3 regions of the Shewanella sp. BC20 genome follow, and region 3 is predicted to be linked to each of the others. Evidence: predicted binding sites of a transcription regulator. Region 3 holds the regulator's gene; each other region holds the start of a gene.
What was found. The regulator MetJ, encoded in region 3, represses methionine synthesis genes. The targets are predictions, from matches to a motif close to TAGACGTCTAGACGTCTA.
Positions count from the first base shown of each region.

Region 1: serA (phosphoglycerate dehydrogenase) is a predicted target of MetJ. The motif match lies at 3,799-3,816, and genes of this name have one in related genera.
Region 2: metE (5-methyltetrahydropteroyltriglutamate--homocysteine S-methyltransferase) is a predicted target of MetJ. The motif match lies at 3,037-3,054, and genes of this name have one in related genera.

Region 1 covers NZ_NHRI01000005.1:196,244-202,659, forward strand. Annotated here, with positions in the region: gene CBX96_RS07890 (PAS domain S-box protein) at 1-245, shown strand, start outside; gene CBX96_RS07895 (two-component system response regulator) at 310-1,326, shown strand; gene ygfZ (tRNA-modifying protein YgfZ) at 1,386-2,342, opposite strand; gene serA (phosphoglycerate dehydrogenase) at 2,480-3,709, opposite strand; gene CBX96_RS07910 (DUF2238 domain-containing protein) at 3,865-4,473, shown strand; gene CBX96_RS07915 (hypothetical protein) at 4,833-5,354, opposite strand; gene panC (pantoate--beta-alanine ligase) at 5,644-6,416, opposite strand, start outside.
Region 2 covers NZ_NHRI01000005.1:117,335-123,750, forward strand. Annotated here, with positions in the region: gene CBX96_RS07605 (TonB-dependent receptor) at 1-989, shown strand, start outside; gene CBX96_RS07610 (HDOD domain-containing protein) at 1,270-1,998, shown strand; gene CBX96_RS07615 (LysR family transcriptional regulator) at 2,059-2,964, opposite strand; gene metE (5-methyltetrahydropteroyltriglutamate--homocysteine S-methyltransferase) at 3,165-5,447, shown strand; gene CBX96_RS07625 (CPBP family intramembrane glutamic endopeptidase) at 5,547-6,263, opposite strand; gene CBX96_RS07630 (hypothetical protein) at 6,322-6,416, opposite strand, start outside.
Region 3 covers NZ_NHRI01000022.1:61,039-67,454, forward strand. Annotated here, with positions in the region: gene CBX96_RS18685 (bifunctional aspartate kinase/homoserine dehydrogenase II) at 1-714, opposite strand, end outside; gene metB (cystathionine gamma-synthase) at 726-1,889, opposite strand; gene metJ (met regulon transcriptional regulator MetJ) at 2,112-2,426, shown strand; gene CBX96_RS18700 (sulfite exporter TauE/SafE family protein) at 2,528-3,271, shown strand; gene nrfD (NrfD/PsrC family molybdoenzyme membrane anchor subunit) at 3,398-4,342, opposite strand; gene CBX96_RS18710 (4Fe-4S dicluster domain-containing protein) at 4,345-4,911, opposite strand; gene phsA (thiosulfate reductase PhsA) at 4,924-6,416, opposite strand, start outside.

The sequences.
Region 1 (6,416 bases), on a different contig from region 3:
TTGAGGAATCCGCGCCCTCGACAGCGGAGCATCTGTCCCAGGAGGCGCTGGTGAGTGCCTTAAACCAATTGCGTCAAAGCTTGGAGGATGCCGATTCCGATGCGGTGACACAAATTGATGCATTAAAACCCCAAGTGAGTAGCAAGTTATGGCAGCAGCTCAGTCCTGCGCTGACTATGATTAATCAATACCAATTTGATGAAGCCGTGGATTTGATAGATGACGTGCTTGCGGAATTAGCGTGACAACCGGTCAATGAGGTGCGGTAGTTGACCATAAATAAAGCCACAGGATAAGGTGAAAGTGTTGATGGATAAGGCAACGATATTGGTCGTCGATGATACACCGGAGAATATTGATATTTTAGTGGGTATCCTCGGTGAGGATTATAAGGTCAAGGTGGCGATTGATGGGCCAAGAGCACTCGCCCTTGTTGCCAAAACCCTGCCAGATTTGATTTTACTCGACGTAATGATGCCCGGCATGAATGGCTATGAAGTGTGTAAGTTGCTTAAGCAGGAACCCCTAACTTGCCATATTCCAGTGATTTTTGTGACCGCCTTGTCTGAGGTGGCCGACGAGACCCAAGGGTTTGAGTTAGGCGCCGTCGATTACATTACTAAGCCTGTGAGTGCCCCCGTGGTAAAAGCGCGGGTGCGAACCCATCTAGCGCTGTACGATCAAAAGCGCCTACTAGAGCAACAGGTTAAAGAGCGTACCCAAGAGTTAGAAGAAACCCGCTTCGAAATTATCCGCCGCTTAGGCCGCGCCGCCGAATACAAAGACAACGAGACAGGCCTGCATGTTGTGCGTATGAGCCACTATGCACGGATGTTGGCCGTGAAACTAGGCTTGCCTAGCACCTTCTGCGAGCTGTTATATAACGCTGCGCCGATGCACGACATCGGGAAAATCGGCACTCCCGATGCGGTGCTGAAAAAGCCCGGTAAGCTTGATGCCGATGAGTGGGAAATCATGCAACAACATGCCGCCATTGGCGCTGAGATCATTGGCGAACATGGCGATCCACTGCTGCAAATGGCGCGGCGCATCGCCTTAACTCACCACGAAAAGTGGGATGGTTCGGGTTATCCTAATGGTTTGTCTGGGGAAAATATTCCGATTGAAGGCCGAATTGTGGCGATAGCGGACGTCTTCGATGCCTTGACTTCGCGCCGTCCTTACAAGGAGCCGTGGACAATTGAAGCCACGGTCGAGTTGCTCGAAAGCCAAGCGGGAAAACACTTTGACCCTAAGCTGGTGGAGGAGTTTAAGCAAATTCTGCCGGAAGTCGTGGCTATTCGAGATACTTACATCGAGCATTAAACAAAAAAGGCGCCTAGGGCGCCTTTTTCAATAGCAACTCTTTGTTAGCTCGCGGCCAACTATTCCTCTTCGAGCGAGTAGGGCAGAGCTTGGATCCCTAAGCTGGATTGCTCGTCATCAGCGAAACGCAGCTTGGCATCATTTGCGGTATCGTTAGCGAGAACGGCGGTCAGTAACACTTGATTGCCACGCTGCACGAACTCAATAATTTGTCCGCCCTTGCGGTAGCCATCTTCTAATGCAATCTCGATAACGCTTTCTAAATTAATCGTTAATGCTGTGGTGCCCTGAAGAATATAGAGTGCGCGCTTGTTACCACCACGGTATTTAGTGCGGGCAACGGTTTCTTGGCCCATATAGCAGCCCTTGTTGAAGCTAATGCCATTAATGGCCTGCAGGTTACACATCTGCGGCACATATTGGTTAGCATGGCTTGGGGCTAGATTAGGGTAGCCCGCTGCGATTTCTAAGGCTTGCCAAGCGCTTGCATCAAACACTGTGTGCTCGCCCACTAAGGCCGTTGCCGCTTCTGGCTGCAGCACCAGAATAAAACGGTCCGCATCCTTTAGGATGGCGCCATGTTCAACCAGTGTGAGTTCTTCAGTGATTTCACCGAAGTGTTGCGTCACAAACGGTACTGCCTGTTCGCCCGCCACACCGAGTAATGTCCACTCAGCCGTCGCATTTGTCAGGGTTGCCTTGCTAAATACGGCATATTTTTGCAGCTGTGGCAGGTCGAGCTCAAGGGTGTCCTTTGGCATCAGCATCAACAGCGCATCTTGGATGGCGAAGGTGCGGAAGCTGGCGAGCATCTTACCCTTAGGATCGCAATGTGCGCCCCAGCGCCATTGGTTGGCTTCGAGTGAGCTGATATCCGTGGTGACTTGACCATGGATAAAACTGCGACCCTGTTCGCCGACCACTTTGATGAGGCCGAGGTGGGATAGGTTGGCGAGCATAAGTGGAGGCATTGAGGCGTCCAGATCCCAAGTGGGTGTCGAAACTGCAATAGTCATAGCGGAGATCCTGAAAATGAAGACGATGCAAGAGGCTAGATTGTAGCGGAATTAAGCGGCGCTCAAAAGCATAAGGCGCACATATCTTGAATGAAATGTGCGCCTTATAAATACACTCAAGCTGAGTGCGTAAAGCCTTAGAACAATACGCGGGTGCGCAGTGTGCCTTCAATGGCCTTAAGTTCGACCAGTGCTTCCTCGGCTTGGTGAGTATCGACTTCCATTACCACATAACCGATTTCAGCTGTGGTTTGCAGATACTGAGCGGCAATGTTGATGCCTTTTTCAGAGAAAGCTTTGTTGATTTTGATCAGCACGCCAGGACGGTTTTGGTGAATGTGCAGTAAGCGCGAAATGCCTTTGTGCATTGGCAGCGACACTTCAGGGAAGTTAACCGCGGAAACGGTCGAACCGTTGTCTGAGTATTTGGCTAACTTACCAGCCACTTCGATACCGATGTTTTCCTGGGCTTCGGCAGTGCTGCCACCCACGTGCGGGGTCAACAGCACATTGTCTAAGCCACGTAATGGGCTGATAAATTCATCATCATTCGATTGTGGCTCGACTGGGAATACGTCGATTGCCGCGCCTGCAAGGTGACGTTCTTTAAGGGCAACAGTTAGTGCATCGATATCAACCACAGTGCCGCGTGAGGCATTGATAAAGATACTGCCTTTACGCATGGCGGCAAATTCCGCGGTGCTGATCATATCTTTGGTTTGCGCTGTCTCAGGGACGTGCAAACTGATCACATCGGATTGTGCCAGTAATTGTTCCATCGAATGGATTTGTTGGGCATTGCCTAATGGCAGTTTGTCTTCGATATCGAAAAACACCACGCGCATGCCTAAGGTTTCAGCCAGGATCCCGAGCTGAGTACCAATATGGCCATAACCTATCACACCTAAGGTTTTGCCACGGACTTCGTAACTGCCGGCGGCCGTTTTCATCCAGCCACCACGGTGGGCGATGGCATTACGTTCAGGAATGCCGCGCATCAGCATGATGATTTCGCCTAATACCAGTTCAGCCACGCTGCGGGTATTGGAAAACGGTGCGTTAAAGACGGGGATACCGAGTAATTCGGCAGTCGCCAGATCCACTTGGTTAGTACCGATACAGAAACAACCAATCGCAATCAGTTTTTCGGCACGCTTCAATACATCAGCCGTTAATTGGGTACGGGAACGAATACCAACAAAGTGAGCATCTTTGATGGACTCGAGCAGGGCTTCATCACCTAAGGAGGCTTTGTGATACTCGATATTGGTGTATCCAGCACGTTCAAATACATCGACCGCAGATTGGTGGACGCCTTCCAACAACAGGATCTTGATCTTATCCTTGTCCAGCGAATGTTTCGCCATGATATGGGTACCCTCTAATTAATTGAAATAGTTCTGTGTGATATGCTGACAGCCTTGGCCTTCCAAAGTAGCACTTTTTTTGCTCACTGTGGAGGGCTAGATGGCTAAAGTTAATATTCTAGAATTAGAACAATATCGCATAAGAGGAAGGAACATTGAATAACAAAATCATTTGGTGCGGTATTTACCTCTCAGTTTTAATATGGTCGGCGATAAAACCCGCAGATCCATTTACTTGGTGGCTCGAAGCCTTGCCCGCATTAGTGGCCGTGCCCTTGCTCTTTTTTACCCGTAAGGGTTTTCCGCTGACGCCCTTAGTGTATTTTTTGGTGCTGGTGCATTGCTGTGTGTTGTTTGTTGGCGCGCACTATACCTATGCCGAAGTGCCACTGTTCGATACGATTGCCCAGTGGATGGGCACAGAACGTAACAACTACGACAAGGTCGGGCATTTCGCCCAAGGTTTTATTCCTGCCATGTTAGCTCGTGAAATTATGCTACGTAATCAAGCCGTTAAACCTGGTGCATGGTGTGCCTTTTTAGTCACCTGCTTTGTGTTGGCCTTTAGTGCCTTCTACGAACTGATTGAATGGTGGGTGGCCGCCGCGACGGGCGAAGGCGCCGAGGCTTTCTTAGGCACTCAAGGTTATGTGTGGGATACCCAATCGGATATGTTTTTAGCCTTGATAGGTGCCATTGTCGCGCTAATCAGTTTATCCCGTGTGCAGGATAAGCAAATCGCGAAACTTACCGGCCAGGCTTAAGCGCGATAGTTCTCTGCTCACAGATAAATCCCTCCTAAGACTGCCTTAGGAGGGATTTTTTATTCCTTAAACTGTCATCTTCTATATTGGTGTATCAGGCTATTTAGTGATTGCTGAATGTGTTTATCTAATTGAAACAGCTATGTTTATTATGTTTAAGAGATTGGGAAACTCAGAGAATGACACTATTTTGTGAAGTTTTTAGAAAGGCAGTACTTTAACAATAAAGGAATTCACATCTTATCTGTTAAGCCTTGGTCGCTTGTTATATGTCAATTGTCATTCCTAGAGCTGAAAGTGAAAGCGATTATATGATGCTTGGGGATTAAGGTTGTTTCTGTTCTCTCTAGACTCGAAAGCTAAGGTTTTTCTTTCGCTTCCTCAGGTTCGGTTTCGGCGGAAATTTGTGTTTTCCTGTCGGATAACTGTTGTATTGCCTGAGTGTTATTTGAGGTTAAGCCATTAAAATGGTCGTTAATTTTATTGAGCTGGCTGATGTATTCAGGGTCATCCTTTTCCTTATGTTGCCAGTAACGCTGCCGCTCTAGTTTTTGTAATTCACTGGCCCTTAGGATTTCGAAATAGCTGTTTTCCTGCTTTAGCCTATAAAGCTCGGCATCGAGCAGTTGCAGCAATTTTTCCTTAGAAATCGTTTGGCTATTGAGCAAGGATTGCAGCGGGTCGACAGGCGTCTCACGTTTGTCTGAATCGGTTTCCGTGGTGATCCCTAGCTGATACTCAATCTTATGTTGGCTATATTCCTGCGGGCAGGCGGTTTGGCTAAAGACGACCTTATCGTCCTTGCGACATTTATAGACGGTATTTGCAAGTGCAGTTGTAGGAAGTAGCACGCAAATAAGAGTCACTATGAGTCTTGTCATTCGACGACAGATCCTTTGTATCCGCGATGATGAATAAAATACGTATTGCTACTGTGCCAGATTAAAGCCGAGTCTGCGTGCTCTTTAAACTCTAGCAGCTATATATCCGAGGGGTAGAAATACTTGTTACTTAGCATTAACAACCGTGAATACTATGGCGTAACTCAAAGAATAAAACCAGTTTTTTGACGATGGAATTTTTTTGACACTCAATAGATTGAGACGCGTCTGCGCAGAACCGCACAAACAAAAAAGGAGCCTAAGCTCCTTTTTCTCATGCTTAAAACCCTTAGCGATCGAAGCGTAGATTATCAATAAGACGCGCCTTACCTAAGTAAGCGGCGGCCAAAATAACTAGTGCTTGATCCTGTGGCTCGGCATTCGCCAGTGTGGTTGCATGACGAACTTCCAAGTAATCAGGCGTGAAGCCTGCGGCGATAAGGCTCGCTTTGGCTTCCTCTGTGACTTGTTCGATACTCACGCCTTGTTTGATGCCTTGCGCCATGGCATCGATGGCTTTTTTCAACGCCGGCGCAGCAGCTTTTTCTTCCGCCGTCAGGTAGCCATTGCGTGAACTCATGGCTAAGCCCGAGGCTTCACGAATGGTATCTACACCAATAATTTCAATCGGCAGTGACAAGTCTTCAACCATAGTGCGGATCACTAACAGTTGTTGATAATCCTTATTACCAAAGAAAGCGACATCGGGCTGCACTATGTTGAACAGTTTGCAGACGATAGTTGCCACGCCGCGGAAATGACCGGGACGACTGGCGCCGCAGAGTACATCGGAAATTCCCGGTACTTCGACATAGGTTTGCTGCGCCAAGCCTTTGGGATAAATAATCGCTGGCGTTGGGGTGAACAGCAGCTCGGCACCCGCAGCGGTCAGCGCTTGGCTATCGGCCTCTAAGGTGCGCGGGTAGGCATCGAGATCTTCGTTCTGTCCAAACTGCATGGGATTCACGAAGATTGATACGACCACATGGTCGCACTTCTTCGCTGCTTCTTTCACTAAGGTGATGTGTCCCTGATGGAGATTGCCCATGGTCGGCACAAAGG
Region 2 (6,416 bases), on a different contig from region 3:
CTAATTACAGCACCCGTCAAGGTGAGCTAAACCTAGTCACTGGTTTAGACATCAGCCGCGGTAAGGCCGAGTTTGACTCTATGGCGCGCAGCAACGTGCAGGAAATGCAAAGTGCTTACCTGCAAGCCACAGTGCCATTAAGCCACACCTTAAGCTATGTAGTGGGTGGCCGTTATGCGCGGGTGACCGACGATCTGGTCGATGGCAATGTGTATCCAAACGGCATCGATTTAGATGAAGATGCGACCGCATTCGAGTTCGGTTTAAATTACCGTCCGAGCGCCGAGCACAGATTCTATCTACGTGGCGATGAAAACTTCCGCTTTGCTAAGGTCGATGAGCAAGCTTATACCCCGAAAGATGTCTATGGCTTAAAGCCACAGACAGGCCGCTCCTATGAGGCGGGTTGGGATTGGACTGTGGCCAGCCAAAGCCTACGCGTTAGCCTATATCGCCTCGATTTAGAAGATGAAATTGTCTTCGACCCAAGTGCTGAAAAACCTGTTGGCGGCAGCTTCCAAGGTGCCAACGTCAATGCCGATGCATCACGCCGCTATGGCGCGAGTGCCGATTGGGATTGGCAGGTTACTCATGCCCTCACCTTAGGCTTGGAATATAACTATATTGATGCCGAATTTACCGACGGGGTGAATGATGGCAAGCAATTGTCTTGGGTTGCGGAGCATACGGGACGCGGTTATGTCAGTATGGATTTTGCCGAGCATTTCCAAGTGTTTGCCGAGGCGATTTACACGGGCGATCGTTTTATCGAAGGCGATAACGGCAACGAAGGCGATAAATTATCTAGCTATGTTTTAGGTAATCTAGCCCTTAACTATACCCGTGATGCTTGGTTAGCGAGCCTGCGTATCGATAACCTGTTTGATAAAGAGTATGTTAGCTCGGGTTACTACGGTGGCATTTGGGGTGATAGCTATTACTCTGGTCGAGGCCGTGATATTCGCTTGACTGTGGGTTACCGCTTCTAAGCTTGAAATAAATGCTTAACCGAATAAAGCCAGACTCAGTCTGGCTTTATTATTTCTGTTGTTTGGCTATGCGCAGAGAAAAATCCATTTTCTCGGTGTATTCTTTATAAGTTCAGCCTATTTTGAGATAGCCTAAGTCGTTGCTTGTGCTATAGATCACTTCATCTAAAGCATAGTCACAATTATTCTGCGACTTAGGGCTGAAATTCTCAGTAGTTTGGGTATGATGTGAGCGGTATTCGAATCATCTTATAGCTAATTAACAGGTGTAAAGTGTCTTATGACAGATCTTGAGCAACAGGTTTTTACTCAAGTGAGAGCCATCATAGCGAATGAAGAGCAAGTGATCGGTCGCCGTGGGATCTTAATTCCACTCAAAAAAGCGATCCTTGCCGAAGGCGACATTCGTAATGTGATCGATATTATTTCGAGCGATCCCGCATTAGCTGCCCACATGTTGATGCGCAGTAATTCGGCGCAGGCTTCAGGTGTAGTAAATCCTAAATCTCGCTCCTTAAAAGACGCCCTAATCCGTTTAGGTCAGGTCAATATTTATCGTTATGCCTTCACCTTCTATTTGAAAGAACGCCTCGATGAATTACCCCAACCCTATAAGAAGTTGGTACAAGGTTATTGGAAACTCACGGAAAATATCGCTACCGATGCGGTCGACAGCCTAGTCGATATGCCGGATGTCGATGTCGACCCCGATGAAGTACAAACCTTGGCGCTGTTTAGTGTGTTCGGGCAAATCATTGCCTTAACGGCCTTTGCTTACTTAAATGCCAGCTCTGAGCAATCTTTCCCGTTAAGCGTGATTAAGTCATTGATTGATAATCAGCAGCAGACCTTAACCATCGAAGCCTTTGAGGCCTTAGATCTCGATCAGGATCTGCGTCAAGAGTTTATGATCGCCCATAACCTGCGCCAGACCCGTAATCAAAATTCTCCAGGGTTGATTCTGCGCCGTGTGCTCTCGATGCGCGGCATGTTACTCAACCCGCTCTAAGAGCTGCTCATAAAAACAAAGCCTGCAATTGCAGGCTTTTTTATTGCTGTTTTTGCGGCACTAATTGGATTTTTGCTGACGCGCTAAGCCTTCGCTTGCCACCAGTTGCAGCCAGTTTTGCACTAAGGCCGAGTTCGCGCTGTGGCGGCGATAGGCCCCGAATAGTGGGCGCTTTAAGCCTTCTTGGCCAAGTTTGACTGAAGCTAAACTCAAGCCATGTCCCTCATTGATTGACCAGTTGGGCAGGGCGGCGATACCGTCCTTACAGGCGATGCGTTGTAATAACATCATGGTCAAATCGCAGGTCTTTTGCTCGCCAGCTTCAACGCCTGCGGGTTCTAAAAAGTGGCGGTAAATATCTAAACGCGCCAGTGGCACTGGGTAGCTGATAATGGGTAAGCGGGCCAATTGCTTAGGCGTAACATAGGCTTCTTTCGCTAAGGGATGATCCTTGGCAACCACTAACTTCACTTCAAAATCAAACAAATGCTGATAGGCGAGCGAGTGTCCCGGTACGGGATCTGAGGTCAGCACTATATCGAGTTCGCCCATCTCCAAGGCATTGAGCGAGTCGAATAGATGACGGCTTGAGAGATCTAACTCGGCCTGCGGATGATCTTGCCTAAATTGCTCCATCACTGGCATTAACCAGCGAAAACAGCTGTGGCATTCAATTCCCACTCTGAGTTGATTGGTCTCTGTCTCTAGGCCATTTTTCAGATCCGTTTCTGTTTCTAACACCTTAGGCAGGATCTCTTCGGCGAGGTGCAACAGGCGGGCGCCTTCCTGAGTAAAGGACAGGGGTTTGCTTTTACGCACAAAAATGGGCGAATTAATTCGTTGCTCTAACTCCTTAATTTGGTGGGAGAGAGCCGATTGAGTGACAAAACGTTTTTTGGCTGCGCCCGCCAAGCTGCCACTTTCCTTCAGTGCCATTAAGGTTCGCAGATGTCTTAGTTCGATCATGATCACTCCAAGTGAATTTCGCTCATGTTGTGCTTGAAATCAATTCGGTTGCTGGCATAGAGACTATCACAATAAACTTCTAGACGTCCAGACGCCCGCTGTGATTTATCAAGGCTTAAATGCGAAAAATTGCCAAGAAAACACCATCAGCTGGGTGCAAGTGCCGAATATGGCTTATCTCAAATAAAGGAAGATATGGTATGCAATTAAACAGTCTTGGTTTTCCCCGTATCGGGCGTCGTCGTGAACTGAAATTTGCCCTCGAAAAATACTGGCGTGGTGAGAGCACTCAAGCTGAACTGCATGAGGTGGCCAAGGAGTTACGCCGCACCCATTGGCAATGGCAAGTCGCCGCTGGGATTGAGCAAGTGCCTGTAGGTGATTTTGCCTTTTACGATCAAGTGTTAACCCTGAGTGCGACCCTTAACGCCATTCCAGATCGTCACCGTGGCGAGGGCGCTATCGATCTTGATACCTTATTCCGCGTAGCCCGTGGTCGTGCGCCAACTGGCACCGATGCGCCAGCCTCGGAAATGACTAAGTATTTCAACACTAACTATCACTACTTAGTGCCAGAGCTTAAGCAAGACCAAGTTTTCTCTATCGCCTATGAGCAGTTTTTTGATGAAGTCGCCGAGGCGCAGGCGCTGGGTTATCAAGCCAAGCCCGTACTGTTAGGCCCTGTGAGTTACTTGTATCTGGCAAAAACCGTGGGTCAGGATTTCGATAAACTCAGCCTATTGCCAAATCTGTTAAAGGCCTATGCCGACATTCTGGCGCGTTTTTCCGTGCAGGGCGTGACTTGGGTGCAACTTGAGGAGCCGATTCTGGCGCTCGAATTAGCCGCCGATTGGCAAGCGGCGATTAGCGAAGCTTATCAAGCGCTTAAAACGGCTCAAGTGAAGATTTTGCTCACCAGCTACTATGGCAGCATCAGTCATCATCAGGCGCTGGTTTCCGCGCTGCCTGTTGCCGGTTTGCACCTCGATTTAGTGACTGCCCCCGAGCAATTGGCCTTGTTTGCCAATGCCTTAAGACCAGATCAAATTCTGTCGGCGGGTGTAGTTAATGGCCGTAACGTGTGGGCGGCAGAGGTTGACCTGATTGTCGAGCGTATCGGCAGTGTTGCCAGAGACTTATGCTCACAAGACGGTGCGCGCCTATGGATTGGCACCTCATGCTCACTGCTTCACAGCCCTGTAGATTTAGAGGTGGAGACAACGCTCACGCCGACGCTACGTCAGCAGCTCGCGTTTGCTAAGCAAAAGCTGTTAGAACTGGCGAATGTGCGCCAATTGCTGCTGGCCCCTGAGTCTGTCGCCGCCAAAGAGATAGTTAACACCTGTTTGGCACGCCGTGAGGCTAAGGCACAGGCGGCGGATGCTAAAGTGATCGCCCGAGTGGATGCGCTGACTCAAGCCGACTATGAACGTGTGAGCGAATTTACTGAGCGCCAAGCGGTGCAGCAGCGCAAGTATCGTTTGCCATTGCTGCCAACGACCACGATTGGCTCATTCCCACAAACGCCAGCTATCCGTGGCTTACGTAGCCGCTGGCGCAAAGGGGAGCTAAGCGATGCCCAATATACCGAGCAGTTGCAGCAAGTGACCCGCGATACCATAGACCGTCAGCTCAAACTCGGTATCGATGTGCTAGTTCATGGTGAGGCCGAGCGTAATGACATGGTGGAATACTTCGGCGAGCAGCTCGAAGGCGTGGGCTTTACCAAAAATGGTTGGGTACAGAGTTATGGTTCTCGCTGCGTTAAGCCGCCGTTGATTTATGGTGATGTGAGCCGCCCTAAGGCCATGACGGTGGAGTGGGCCGAATTCGCCCAAAGCCTGACGGACAAACCTGTCAAAGGCATGCTAACGGGTCCTGTGACGATTCTGCATTGGTCGTTTGCCCGTGAAGATATCAGCCGCGATACCATTGCCACCCAATTGGCGCTGGCGATTCGTGATGAAGTGGTGGATTTACAAAATGCAGGCATTGGCATTATTCAAATTGATGAGCCAGCCTTTCGCGAAGGTCTGCCATTAAAGCAAAGCGAGTGGCAAGCTTACTTAGATTGGGCGGTGAATGCTTTTAAACTCAGTGCGGCGGGTGTTGTGGATGAAACCCAAATCCACACCCATATGTGCTACAGCGAGTTTAACGATACGATTGCGGCCATTGCCGCCATGGATGCGGACGTCATCACCATCGAGACCTCGCGTTCACGCATGGAACTGCTCAACGCCTTTGAAGATTTTGAATATCCTAATGAAATTGGCCCAGGCGTTTACGATATTCACTCGCCAAATCCCCCAAGTGTTGAGGCCATGGTGCACCTTATCGAAAAAGCGGCGCAAAAAGTGCCTGTGCGCCAACTGTGGGTTAACCCCGATTGCGGCCTTAAAACCCGCACTTGGGATGAAGTAGAACCCGCGCTAAAGAACATGGTGGATGCGACCCGTGAACTGCGTCGCCGCCTCGGCTAAGCGCTGTAAAATCTGCAATTTATGCCTCTTTGGCATAGCGTAAAAAAACAGGGATACCTTAGGTATCCCTGTTTTTCTTAAGTAATGAGCTTGGATGCATTAACCGATAAGCAGTACAACACTTAACATTGTCCAATCGTTGATGATGTGGGCACCTGTGGATATTAAGATATTTTTTGTTTTCAAGTAGGCGAGTAACAGCACCATTCTTGCTGCACCTATCACTATTAGGCATTGAACCCAATTCCATTGATACGTAGGTAAGTGTGCCATGCCAAACAATATAGCTGATCCTATCCAAGCGATAATAATGGCGGTTCTGCGTTGGACACCAAAATGAGAATGAAGCAGCCACATCAAGGCTAAAAATGGAATGACTGTGATGAGCTCTTCACCAAACAGTTGTGGAATCGTTCGTAAAAAGAACAGTAGCTTTTCCCATATGTCCTGATGACGGAGCATTTCGAAGGCGGGATTGGCTGTTGCGCCCACAGTGTCTATTACCATCTTACCGATGACTAAAGTGACCACTATGTTGAGAAGGGCAACCAAAAACATCCACCCAACCGCTTTTAAGTCAAGCTTGTCAAAAATTAATCGCCAATGCTCACCAACAATAAGGTAAAACATACAGAGCGGAATACCAGGAAAGAGAATGGTACTTACCCAATCTCGTCCTGGATATGCTCCAAAAGGGTAAGGAGATACCAAGCTAATAAAGCCTAGTATCGCCCCTAAGATTAACAGCGCCCACTGACCAGCGGTTAAGCTTATCGGCTTGCCATTATAAAATGGGAAGTCAGTCATCGCTCTCATACTTTGCTCTTGCTTGCCAGTTAATATCATTTGTTACCCATTATTGCTGCTGTTATCACTATTTACGGCCACAATCGAAAGCAGGTGAATCCGTAATTGCTTCATATTTACCGTCAAAAGTGACTACAGTGAGACATTTATGCTGTGACTTAT
Region 3 (6,416 bases):
CGCATCGTTGATCTTATTCGGATCGGCGTTAAATACCCCTTCAACGTCGGTCCAAATGGTCACGCGCTCAATGTCGGCAAGGCTAGCAATTAAGCTGGCGCTAAAGTCAGAGCCATTGCGACCAAGCAGCAAGGTATCGCCACGCTCGTTGGCACAGATAAAACCTGTGATCACTAAACGCTCGTTAGGATGCGCCGCCAGTAAGGCTTGCACTTTGGCGCGGGATTCTTGCACGCGAATTTGCGGCACAGCGGCCTCGTCGGCCACAAGAATCGAGCAGGCATCCACATGGCTTGCGGCCACACCCGATTCACGCAGCAGCGCCGCCATTAAGCGCGCCGACCAACGCTCACCAAAGCTCACCACATGGCTAATTTGGTAATCGTTACGGGAATCTAAAGATAATAGACTGATTAACTGGGCTTTATCCGTGGTTAAACGCTCACGTAAATCCCGCGCCTGCTCGTTAGATAACAGCTGCTCAATCAAGCCTTGCTGATAGCTGATGAGGACTTGTAATTCTTCTTGCCATAATTGGTTGCTATCGCGCAGCGACAACAACTTATATAAAAAGTTAGTAGTTTTACCCGCGGCAGACACCACCACCAGATCATCACTGTGGCCATGGGTTAACAGAATATGGGCAACTCGGCGATAACAATCGGCATCGGCTAAGCTGGAACCACCAAATTTATGTAAGTGACAACGTGCCATCTCGAATTCCTCTACTGACAAGCCGCAACGGCGGCCAATCCTGCTTGAATATCTGCAACTAAGTCGTCGGCATCTTCAATACCAACCGACAAACGTAATAGGGTGTCTTTAATGCCAGCTTCATAACGTGCTTGGGGCTCCATCGCCCTGTGGGTCATAGTCGCGGGCACGGCCACGAGACTCTCAACGCCACCTAAGCTCTCGGCCACGCTAAATAAACTTAAGGCATCTAAAAAGGCGACCACTTCGGCCTCGCCGCCCTTAAGCTCAAAACTCAGCATAGCGCCAAAGCCTTTTTGCTGCTTGGCGGCAATGGCATGGCTGGGGTGATCCGCAAGGCCTGGGTAATACACTTTGCTCACAACAGAGCTGTTCGTCAGCACGTCCACAATACGCTGGGCATTGCTTTGGTGCTCGCGAATGCGCACGGCTAAGGTACGCAGACCGCGCAGAGTTTGATAACTGTCGAAGGCAGAACCCGTTAAGCCCAAGGTGTTCGACCACCAATGTAAGGTCTCACCGAGTTGAGGATCTTTGGCGATCACCGCGCCGCCCACCACATCGCTGTGACCATTGATGTACTTAGTGGTGGAGTGGATAACGATATCGGCACCGAGTAACAGCGGTTGCTGCAAAATGGGCGAGAGGAAAGTATTGTCCACCACCACTAAAGCACCTACGGCGTGGCTCGCCTTCGCGATAGCTTTGATATCGACGACTCGCAGCAGAGGGTTTGATGGGGTTTCAATCCACACCATCTTAGGTTGCTGGGCGATGGCTTGCTCGAGCGCTTGGGCGTCGGTTTGATCGACCACCAGCAGTTTAAATTGGCCCTTTTTAGCCAAGTTAGTGAATAAACGGTAAGAACCGCCGTAACAATCGTGGGGCACCACCAGCAAATCATCGGGGCCGAGCAAGGTAGTCACTAAGGTAATGGCTGCCATGCCAGTGCAAGTCACCACACCGGTTGCGCCCTTTTCTAGCTTAGCTAAGGCATCGCCTAAGATGCTGCGGGTAGGATTGCCGGAACGGCTGTAATCAAATTCGCGAGGATTTTTATGACCATCGAAGGCGTAATTAGTCGACAGGTAAATTGGCGGCACCACCGCGCCATACTGAGTATCGCTTTCGATACCCTGACGCACTGCTAATGTGGCTAATTGACGTTCGGTCACTAATTTGCCTGCGGTCATCGGGAACTCCTAAGTTCGCAAAGAGATGTCTGGACGTCTAAATGTACCTAAGCCCAGTGGTATCGTCAATAGGCGTTAAGACGTTTAGACGTCTAAACATAAAGAAATCTGTTTGCAATCACTAAGAAATAGTAGCAATAATTTGACTGTTATCTGTAAGGGTTTAAAATCTGCCCCGAATTTAGCGTTATAACAGGTGAGTCAATGACTGAATGGAATGGGGAATACATCAGCCCCTATGCTGAACATGGCAAGAAGAATGAACAAGTAAAGAAAATTACTGTGTCTATTCCGCTCAAAGTGCTAAAAGTCCTCACGGATGAACGTACCCGTCGTCAGGTGAACAACCTGCGCCACGCCACCAATAGCGAACTCTTGTGTGAAGCATTTTTGCATGCCTACACCGGCCAGCCTCTGCCTGATGATGCCGATCTGTCGAAAGATAGCCCAGACAGCATTCCCGCCGAAGCGAAAAGGTTGATGGACGAGATGGGGATCGAGTGGGAAGATATGGAGTAACGCTTAAGCGTCCAATATCCTACTTATCATTAGGGATCGTTAATACTCATCTTGCTTGATGGGTTAGAGTAACGATCCCTATTTTGTTTTGATGGAATCCTATGTTCTCCTTGATAGATCCACAAACGCTCGCCATTGCGTCTGTGATTGTGTTTTTAGGTGCCCTCACCCAGAGTCTGATTGGCTTTGGCCTTGCCGTGGTGGCGAGCCCGTTGCTGTATATTGTCGACCCCGAATTAGTGCCCGCCCCCGTGATTGTGATGGGTTTTTCCATCGCCCTACTCACCCTACTGCGTGAACGCGGCCATTTAGAATTCAATGGCTTGCAATATGCGCTTATCGGTCGAGTGCCCGGAGGTTTTATCGGTGCCAGCCTGCTACTGTTTGCGCCGCAGCCGATTCTTGGTCTGGCGATTGCTGGCATTGTGGCAGTCGCCGTGGTGCTGAGCCTGTATAAATTGACTCTTCCCGTGAATAAGGCAACCCTGTTTGGCGCGGGCGTGGTCTCGGGGATTTTTGGTAATATTGCCGCCATTGGTGGCCCACCGATGGCGATTTTGTTGGCGGGTAAGGATGCCTCCAAATTTCGCGCCGCACTGTCGGCCTTCTTTATCTTCAGCTCGACCATAGCCCTGGTCATTCTTGGGGTGACGGGCCTACTCGAAATCAAGCATTTGTGGTTATCACTCATGCTACTGCCCTCGGTCTTTTTAGGCTATTTAGTGGCGGGCAAACTGGTGGGGAATGTGGATAAACATAAGACCAAGATGGCAACCTTAGCCCTCTGCGCTATCAGTGCTTTAGTGCTTACGGTGAAATCTGTGATTGAGCTATTGCCGCAATAATTACCGCAATAATTACCGCAATAGAATCCTGCCAATCGCCCCCATAAAAAAAGCACCGTTAATCGGTGCTTTTTGCTTGCTGGGATAGGTGATTTACCCCATCGATATTGCCATTAACCAATGGCACTAACTTAGATAGCTTTGTCCCGCATACACAATAAAGTGTCTCAGTGCTAACACGCCGGTTAAGCTGGCGCAGGCCACCATAATCATCGCGCCCTTGCTGTGGCGCGTCGCGGTCGGCAACAGCATAAATAGCAGTGGGATACCAAAACCAATCCCGACCACGCCAATCCAGAATACGCTCGCCCACACGCCAGAGGTGAGTGATGCCAGCGCCGCAGCCGCCGCGCCGCCCTGAAAGTACAAGGCGCAGAACAACATAAACAGGAACATGATTTCGATTGCCATCACTGGCAGCTCTAAGCCATGCATTTTGGCTAAGGCCTTGTCGTGGCTATCGGTCTTGAACATCACCAGCGCCAGCACCGCATTAGCCGCCGCGCCCGCCGATAAACCAGAGACTAAAAACAGCGCAGGCAATACCGCAGTGTTCAACATCGGATAGGCATTCATGGCCGAAATTAAGAAGCCAGTATAAGCACCCACGCCAATCGCGAGAATAAACAGCAGCACTTCAATCAGCTTTCTAAAGGGCATCAGCAGCTTAGCAATAGGCACGAGGAAACCTAAGCCCCACTTTGGCAGCTCATCGCGCAGCACAAGAATCGCGTAGGCAAATGCTAAGGGTGAATAAGCCAGTAGTGCTAAGACACCAATCGCCATTACAGACTGGAAGTTGTAGTTGATTAAAATCAGCCAAAAATGGAAAGGCTTCGTTAAATCAAACACTAAACATGCCAAGCCTAGGCAAATGGCCACTGGGCCAATAATGGCTGCGGCCTTGAGAATACTCGTCTCCCCCTGCGCTTGCTCCTTATTAAACCAACGCAGGCCAATGCCAATCAGCAAACTTCCGGCGGATAAACCCGCCATAAACAGATACACGGCGATGATCCAATGCCAAGTGACGGGATCATATTGCGCCATATCGCCCCAAGTATTGTTCATAATCAAATCCCCCCTCTTTTGGTAGGAACGCGATACACCCTAGGCTTGGTGCCTAAATGGGTCTTATCTTGGTAAGTGATCTTAGTGTTGAGTAGCATAGCGACCTCACTCTGTGGATCGTTGGCATCGCCAAACACTAAGGCATCGGTCGGACACACAGTCACACAGGCGGGCTCTTCACCCCGAGCTAAGCGCGTGTCCTTACAGAAGTTACACTTGTCAGCCACTTTGGTTTCTGGGTTCATAAAACGTACCTTGTAGGGGCACGCCGCCACGCAGTACATACAACCCACGCACTTATCGCCATGGATGGAAACAATCCCATCCTCACCCACATAGGCCGCGCCCGTTGGGCACACCTTCACACAAGGCGCATCTTCACACTGCTGGCACGATACCCTGTGGTACTTAAAGTGCAGGTGTGGCATCTCGCCAAAGGGGCCCTCTACGCGCACTTGTAAGCGAGTCACGCCCTCGGGGACGCCATTTTCACTGCGGCAGGCCACGTTACAGGCTTGGCAGCCGATGCACTTGTTCTCATCGTGCACCATCACATATCTTTTCGTCATTTGAGCCTCCAATTAGCGTTTTGCCAGCGTGACGCCTGTCGTATGAATATTCATGCCACACACAGGGGCTGTTTGATGGGGCAGTAAGTTTCCGCAGTGGATACCTTTACCTGTCGCTCTAACCAACTCTTTGTTTTTAGAGCCAAAGCCCATATAGGCAAACACGGTATCGGGGCGAATGCCCGGGGTGAATAAGGCGTGGCCTTCTTCGCTACCCACGCTGCTGGTTAACCGAATCGGGTCACCGTTACTTATCCCTAACTTGCCCGCCGTGACGGGATGCACCCAAATGGCGTTATCCGACATTAGGTTAGCTAACATAGGGATATTGTGAGTCGCACCATTGGTATGCACGGCGACCTTGCCTTGGATAAAGTACAGCTCGTCGGCTTTCTTCAAATGCACTTCGCGGAACTTAATCACCCCGCGTCCTGGCGCCATGGCTTCAACCTTGGCCGAGGTCAATTCAATCTTGCCGCTTGGGGTTTTAAAGCTGAGCAAACTGCCGTAGGTGCCGTCTTCATCCACGGCTTTGGCATTGGCGTAGGCCTTAGTAAACTCGGCCACCATCTTAGGTTCGCGCAGCATGATGGGCTTGCCGAAGCTAACAAAACCTTCATCCTTGATGCGGCGCAGCAGTGCGGTATCACGATTCACCTGCAGCAGTTGCAGGGTTTCCATGTTGTCCCAAGGGTAAAATTCACTTAGCCCAAGCTTATGGCCAATGTCCTTAAAGATTTGCCATGAGGGTTTAGTGTCGCCCAAGGTTTCCACCACGCGTTGACGCACATAGTAAGCAGGATTTTTACCCGACTTGTCGGCGATTTCTTCATCGCGCTCAAGGTAAGTCGACTCGGGTAAAATGACGTCGGCATAGGCGGCGGTTTCACTGATATACACATCGCACACGGCAACAAAATCGAGCTTTTTCAAGGCTTCAACCACACGCGCCCTGTCGGTCATGGTTTGCATTGGGTTGGTACGGGACATCACCCAGCCGTGTAATTGATAGGGCACGGCAGTTAAGGTCGCATCGAGAATCGTTTGATAAATCCCGCCCGATGACCACATCATGGCGTACTGCTCTTCCACTTGGTCGATACGTTTCGCCGCAGGCTTAGGCATATCTTTTACGCCGGGCTTACCTAATACGGGCGCCACGCTTTCTCCCGCCAGTTTGTTATAGTCGCCAGGCTTTTGACCTAGGTAGATACCGCCCTTACGCTCGATATTACCAATCAAAATATTGGCAGCGTACAAGGCGCGGCGCATTTCAAACTCTTCGGTGGTAAAGGTGGCTCTGTGACCAAAATCCACCACAGCATGGGGCGCCTTGGCCGCATATTCGTGGGCGATACGGCGAATATCTTTGGCGGGCACATCGGAAACGGTTTCGGCCCACTCAGGGGTGTAGGCTTTGACTTCGGCGGCGAAGGCATCAAACCCTTCAACATAACGTTCGATAAAGGCCTTGTCGTAGAGATTATCTTCAATCAATACATGGC